Regions from separate parts of the Pseudomonas petroselini genome, predicted to be linked through region 3. Evidence: predicted binding sites of a transcription regulator. Region 3 holds the regulator's gene; each other region holds the start of a gene.
The links. The regulator FliA, encoded in region 3, starts transcription of late flagellar genes. The targets are predictions, from matches to a motif close to CTAAAGTTTNNNNNNNNNNNGCCGNTAA.

Region 1: ACI512_RS29835 (methyl-accepting chemotaxis protein) is a predicted target of FliA. The motif match lies at 893-920, and genes of this name have one in related genera.
Region 2: ACI512_RS23015 (methyl-accepting chemotaxis protein) is a predicted target of FliA. The motif match lies at 1,136-1,163, and genes of this name have one in related genera.

What each region holds. Positions count from the first base shown of each region.
Region 1 is NZ_CP173614.1:6,456,287-6,458,553, reverse strand. Features, by position in the region: gene ACI512_RS29845 (hypothetical protein) at 1-268, shown strand, start outside; gene ACI512_RS29840 (hypothetical protein) at 299-583, shown strand; gene ACI512_RS29835 (methyl-accepting chemotaxis protein) at 966-2,177, shown strand; gene ACI512_RS29830 (response regulator) at 2,187-2,267, shown strand, end outside.
Region 2 is NZ_CP173614.1:5,025,131-5,027,397, reverse strand. Features, by position in the region: gene ACI512_RS23020 (DUF1444 family protein) at 1-546, shown strand, start outside; gene ACI512_RS23015 (methyl-accepting chemotaxis protein) at 1,225-2,267, shown strand, end outside.
Region 3 is NZ_CP173614.1:5,742,329-5,744,595, reverse strand. Features, by position in the region: gene fleN (flagellar synthesis regulator FleN) at 1-468, shown strand, start outside; gene fliA (RNA polymerase sigma factor FliA) at 465-1,205, shown strand; gene ACI512_RS26420 (chemotaxis response regulator CheY) at 1,373-1,747, shown strand; gene ACI512_RS26415 (protein phosphatase CheZ) at 1,766-2,267, shown strand, end outside.

The DNA of each region.
Region 1 (2,267 bases), 710 kb from region 3:
CAAGCGCATGAGTGGCAACTTCCTGAAAATCACCACCTCGCCCATCGTCGTCAGCCGCGCATGCCTGGAGTACCAGGGCCGCATAGTGCCAATGTCGTCGCTGCGCACCGTCGACCTCAACGCCTGGACAGAAAAAGTGGTGATCAAGGATGAAAGCGGCAAACCCGTGTTGTCGACCATCGCCACCGGCATTCTGAGCCACGACCTGTTCCTCAATACCCTCGATGCCGTGTTTGCGGCGCAACAACAAGCACGCGAGCTGGCTTGAGCCTGCTGCGTCACAACTGAGGATTAAACGATGATCTATCGCGGCGCAGGCTGGCTGACGTTGTTTACACCGGTGGCGATGGTGCTGCTATTGATGTGGCTGTGGCCCGACCCCAGCGTCAAACCCGGCAACACATCGCTGATGCAGGTGTTGCTCGGCTTCGGGGCGGGATCAGCGATCAACACCGTGCTGGGCTTTGTACTGAACCGACAACCGCACGCCGATGGCGTCCGCCACCACTTCTTTTTCATGCCGATGCAGTGGCCGGCGCTGGTGATCACGGTGACCTGCCTGCTGATTGCCTTGCTGAAATAACCCTACCGGCCGCTCGCCCAGGGCGGCCGCGTCTCGACCCGCTCAAGGCTGACACGGGAAGACGCGTGGGCTCCATGGTTGGTCGATCAGGTCGGCTTTTTGGATGAGATTTATGGGTTTTGTCGGGGGCTGTGACTGAGACATGTCGCAGACTCTGCTGGTTAAGAGTCGTCAGGTTAGCGAACGAGGTATCGAGGGCGCTTGTACGATCCTGCAAGCAGCCTGAGCGTGTCGGCTGGCGTCACCTACACTTAACGCCCTGCTCAGTCACACACTGGTCATAAACCAGACGGAAGGCACTCAGGAGTCCTAAAGTTGAGGCGCTAGGGGCGGATAAACTCTATGTTGATTACATCCGCAGCACTGTTCAAGGACCGAACCCATGCCCCAACGCTCATCCAGCCGCCTGCCCCTTCCCGTTTATCCCCGTTTCCGTTGGTTCGCCTTGGTCCCGGTCGTGCCGGCCGTTTTGTGGATACTCGTGCAATCAACCTCGCCAGCCAATCTGGTGGCTTGCACGGCACTGGTGATGATCGGCCTCGGTGCCTGTGCCTGGAGCGCGGTTTCACAGCGCAACGTACTGCAGCGAGCGATTGCGCAGGCGCAGGCGGACCAGTCAAGTGCGGATGTGCATAACGGCATGGCCTCTCGTGCACAGCTTGACGAGGTATTGCTGGGCGCCATGCCCATCTGGGCCAAACAGGTGGAAAGCTCGCGCCATCAGACCGAAGAAGCGATTGTGAGCCTGGCGAACCGTTTCACCGGGATCGCCACACGCTTGCAGGAAACGGTACAAGCGTCGCAGCACGCGGCCGGCGAACTGGACGGGCAGGCCGCCGACGGTGCGCTTGAGGTGCTGGCGCGCAGTGACAGCGAGTTGAGCCAGGTGATCAATTCACTCAAGGCCACTCAAATCAGCCGTGACCAGACCCTGGCCCAGGTGCGCAGCCTGACCGCCTACACGGGCGAACTGCGCACCATGGCCGCTGATGTGGCGGCGATTGCCGCACAAACCAACCTGCTGGCCCTCAACGCGGCCATCGAAGCGGCGCGTGCCGGTGAGGCCGGTCGCGGCTTCGCGGTGGTAGCCGATGCGGTGCGCAGCCTGTCGAGTAAATCCAGTGAAACGGGCCAGCAGATGTCGGCCAAGGTCGACATCATCAATAACGCCATTACTCAATTGGTGCAGGCCGCGTCCAGCAGTGCCGACCAGGACAGCCATTCGGTGGCCGAGTCCGAAAACAGTATTCAGATGGTGCTCACACGCTTCCAGAACATCACCGGGCGTCTGGCCGAATCTGCCGACCTGCTCAAGCAGGAAAGCTATGGCATCCGGGATGAGATGACCGAGGTGTTGGTCAACCTGCAATTCCAGGACCGGGTCAGCCAGATCCTCAGTCACGTGCGCGACAACATGCACGCCCTGCATGACCATCTCCTGCAGGCCAACCAGACCCCGGACCAGCCGATGGCCATCGACGCCCGCCAATGGCTGGCGCGCATGGAAACCACCTATGCCACCGACGAGCAACGGCGCCTCCATCATGGAGAGGCGGCGGTGCAGCAGAACGCTCAAGACATCACTTTCTTTTAGGAGTACATCATGGCGAAGAGTGTATTAGTGGTCGACGACTCCATCAGTGTGCGGCAAGTCGTCGGCATAGCCTTGAAAAGCGCCGGTTAC
Region 2 (2,267 bases), 720 kb from region 3:
CGAGACGTCCTGATGGTCACTGGAGACAAGGACGAACAGGGAATTCGTCAGATGGTAGAGCTTGCTTTCCAGGCTCTTGAAAGGGGGCGTGCTGTCTCTACCGATATTTACACCTACGAAGGTCGCGATATCATACCGTTTAACTGTGATGATGAAGGGGTCAGCAGTCGGTTGGTTACACTGGAGCATTTGCTGCTGCAGAGTAATTATGCCAATCAGAAAGAGTTGCTCGACAAGCTCAATCTGGAAAAGGGCATCGACATCTTCGTCGCCTCCTACAACCTTTTCCAAATGGCTGACCAACCAAACCAGACGGTATCGATGAGCGCCTGGACAAAAGGTGTGCTGACGCTGTTGCCCAAGACAGATCGCGTCGCGTTGGTTGATCCTGTTGAGGGTGGGGAAGCGACAGTCAAAACCGTCTCCTGGAGTGAACTTGAATCCGAGCTTGGCGATCTGCTGGCTACAGAAGCGGGCTATCCACGTCGCTATCGGACACTGGGATTTCCTTCGGTTGAGCAGCTTAATCGCCTGACTACCTTGTGATCAGTGCTCTACTACTCTGGCGCACTGCAATGGAGGTATCGCTGAGCTGGCAAAGCAGCAGTCGCAATTTATCATTACGATACACTCCCCATTTTGATTGCTTATCCTGGTGGGAAAATTTGGGAGTTTACCGGTGTGGTGTTGGTGGCTTCTCTAGCGCTACTGAGTCGGGCCGCAAGATCAGACTGACTTACTTCAGTTGGCGAGCCGCTGTGCGCGGGCAGGCTGTGGCGAACCGAGCTCCCGCGTCCCGCAGTATCTCGGCCCTACGGGCATCCATCCTTCACGCCTTCGGCTGTACCAGCCTGCGCGCTCCGCTTGCTCCGGTTAAGCTGGAATGGCGCTCTCAGATTCCCAACTGACTCGATCTAGTGGAAGGATCAGAGAAGCATCAGCTATTCAGATTGCTTCGCACCCAACTGGGAAAGGCGGCCTTCAATGGACGAGAAGCTAAATCAGCCAAGTTGGTCTCAGTGAATATTCAACAAGCCTAAAAATGAAGCGCGAATTGTTATTAAAATCAATATTATTTGAGGTTAGGGTGGCAAACATAATAATAAATATATTTAAGCTGCGCGTGAGAAAAAAGCTCAATAATCGTCCCTTCTTGCCGATACCTCTCCTGATCAATGGCGTGCCTCAAGGTTAACCAGATCTCCCCTATGAAGAGAAAGCTCTATGACTTGGTTCCTGAATTTACGCCTTGCGGCAAAACTGTCCATATCATTCTTGATATGCGCATTGATAACTATCGCGATTGGGCTCGTCGGGATGAACGGCAACTCACGGTTGGGTGATGCGATTTCATCTGTATTTAGCAATAACATAACTTCAATTAACAAGGTGAATGAAGCTCTGCAGCAAGTAATTTATCACAATAGAGATCTATACTTGTTGCTGGCACAAAAAGCTGGTAATGCAACTGAGGGGGAACTCGCAGCCACTCAAAAATCATTATCTGACCGCCAGCGTGCTGTAGAGAAAGCATTCGCTATTTATCGTAGCACCCCGCTGCGCGATGACGAAAAGGCCTTAGGTGATAATTTTGAACGGGATTGGCCTGCTTATATAAAAGCGGGAGAGAAGTTCGCCAATACTTTGATGTCGGGGGATTTGCCAGGGGCGAGATTGCAGCTGATAGGAGACGTCAGCGATAAGTACGGTTTCGCTGAGAAAGAGATGCTAGGGATAATTGCATCTAACAATGATCAAGCGGACGATCTCCGAAGTGAAAGCGATGCTCTTATTCAAAGTTCTAAGCTAACGATGATTGCAGGTATGCTAATCGCGTTCGTCCTGGCAATGGGCCTGGGTGTTGTTATTACGCGACTCATTACCCGGCCACTCTCCTATGCAGTATCTGCTGCAGAGCGTATTGCAGGTGGAGATCTTACGCAACGTATTGACGCAGGTAGCCAGGACGAAACCGGGAAATTACTGTCCTCCCTTGATGAGATGCAGGCGAGCCTTCGAAGCACCATTCAAAATATATCCAGTGCATCAGATCAGCTAGCCTCGGCAGCAGAAGAGCTGAGCGTCGTAACGGACGAGAGCACACGAGGTCTTACTCAGCAGAATAGCGAAATCGAACAGGCTGCTACCGCTGTGAATGAAATGACAGCGGCGGTCGATGAAGTCGCTCGCAATGCCGTTTCTACAGCAGAAATATCGCAAAGAACCAATCAAAACGCCATGGCTGGCAAAAGTAAGGTTGGAGAAGC
Region 3 (2,267 bases):
ATTGACACCGCGGCCGGGATCGGCGAGTCCGTGGTCAGCTTCGTGCGCGCCGCGCAGGAAGTATTGCTGGTGGTCTGCGACGAACCCACCTCGATCACCGACGCCTACGCCCTGATCAAACTGCTTAATCGTGACTACGGCATGAACCGCTTCCGCGTCCTGGCCAACATGGCCCAGAGCCCGCAGGAAGGGCGCAACCTGTTCGCCAAGTTGACCAAGGTCACGGATCGCTTCCTCGATGTCGCCTTACAATACGTCGGCGCAGTTCCCTACGACGAGTGTGTGCGCAAGGCTGTGCAAAAGCAGCGTGCAGTCTACGAAGCGTTCCCTCGTTCCAAATGCGCATTGGCGTTCAAGGCTATTGCCCAGAAGGTCGATACCTGGCCGTTGCCCGCCAACCCTCGGGGGCATCTGGAGTTTTTCGTCGAGCGATTGGTGCATCAGACGAGCGCAGGACCCGTGCTATGACAGCGAACGGCTATAACGCTTACAAAAAGTCGGCCCGTGACAGCCAGGGTGAGTTGATCGAGCGCTACGCGCCACTGGTCAAGCGCATCGCCTATCACTTGCTGGCACGCCTGCCCGCCAGCGTGCAGGTCGAAGACCTGATCCAGGCGGGCATGATCGGTTTGCTCGAAGTGTCGACCAAATACGATGCGAGCAAGGGGGCGAGCTTCGAGACGTATGCGGGGATCCGTATCCGTGGCGCGATGCTCGACGAGGTGCGTAAAGGTGACTGGGCGCCACGCTCGGTGCATCGCAATACGCGCATGGTCAGTGACGCAATTCGCGCAATTGAAGCAAAAACCGGTCGCGACGCTAAAGATCACGAAGTTGCGGCCGAACTCCAATTGAGTCTCGACGATTATTACGGGATTTTGAACGATACCTTGGGCAGCCGCCTGTTCAGTTTCGACGACCTCTTGCAGGACGGCGAGCACGAAGGGCTGCACGAGGACGGCGCGAGTGCTCATATGGAGCCGTCGCGTGACCTGGAAGATGAACGCTTCCAGGGTGCGCTGGCGGACGCGATTGCCAATTTGCCGGAGCGTGAGCGGTTGGTGTTGGCGCTGTACTACGACGAAGAGCTGAACCTCAAGGAAATCGGTGAGGTCCTGGGGGTCAGCGAATCGCGGGTCAGCCAGTTGCACAGCCAGTGCGCAGCCCGCTTGCGGGGGCGTTTGGGAGAGTGGCGAGCGCGCTGACAGGCAGTGTGGGGACACTGCAGACGATACCGCGAGGGCAGCTAGCCTTCGCGGGTTCGACCCGTGGTGCCCGAGGCGTCCTTTTTGTGTAATGCCTGTTGATTGAAATGGCGCGTCCAGGTGCTGGGCGCGTTTAAGACTGCTTGGAGGTCGAATTGGACAAGAACATGAAAATCCTCATCGTTGATGACTTTTCAACGATGCGGCGGATCATAAAAAACCTGTTGCGTGACCTTGGGTTCACTAACACGGTCGAGGCGGATGACGGCATTACGGCGATTCCGATCCTCAACAGCGGGAGCATCGACTTTCTGGTAACGGACTGGAACATGCCGGGCATGACCGGTATCGACTTGCTGCGCCACGTGCGCGCTGACGAAAAACTACGCAGCCTTCCCGTGCTGATGGTGACCGCCGAAGCCAAGCGTGAACAGATCATCGAAGCCGCCCAAGCCGGGGTTAACGGTTACGTGGTCAAGCCATTCACTGCATTGGCCTTGAAAGAGAAGATCGAAAAAATCTTCGAACGCATCGGTCATTGATGCTGCCACGGGGGAGCTATGGACCATAACGAATCATCGCAGGCCGAGTTTGAGTCGACCCTGAAAAAACATGCTCGCGAGCTGGTCGACAGCCTTGAAAAAGGCCACTTTGGCGACGCAGTACAACTTATCCATCAGCTCAACCAGACCCGTGACCGCGGCCTGTATCAGGAAGTGGGCAAGCTCACGCGCGAGCTGCACAGTGCGATCGTCAATTTCCAGATTGACCCGCATATGCCCCAGGCCGAAGAGATCTCGCAGATCACCGATGCCACCGAACGCCTGTCCTATGTGGTCAGGCTGACTGAGGCGGCGGCCAACCGCACCATGGACCTGGTGGAAAACGCCACGCCTCTGGTCAACGGCATGGCCACCGAGGCCCAGGCCTTGAGCCACGACTGGGGCCGCTTCATGCGCCGCGAAGTCGGGGCTGAAGAGTTTCGTGAGTTGGCGCGTCGGGTCGACGGGTTCTTGTCACGCAGCGAGCAGGAAAACCGCACGGTTTCCAGCAACCTCAACG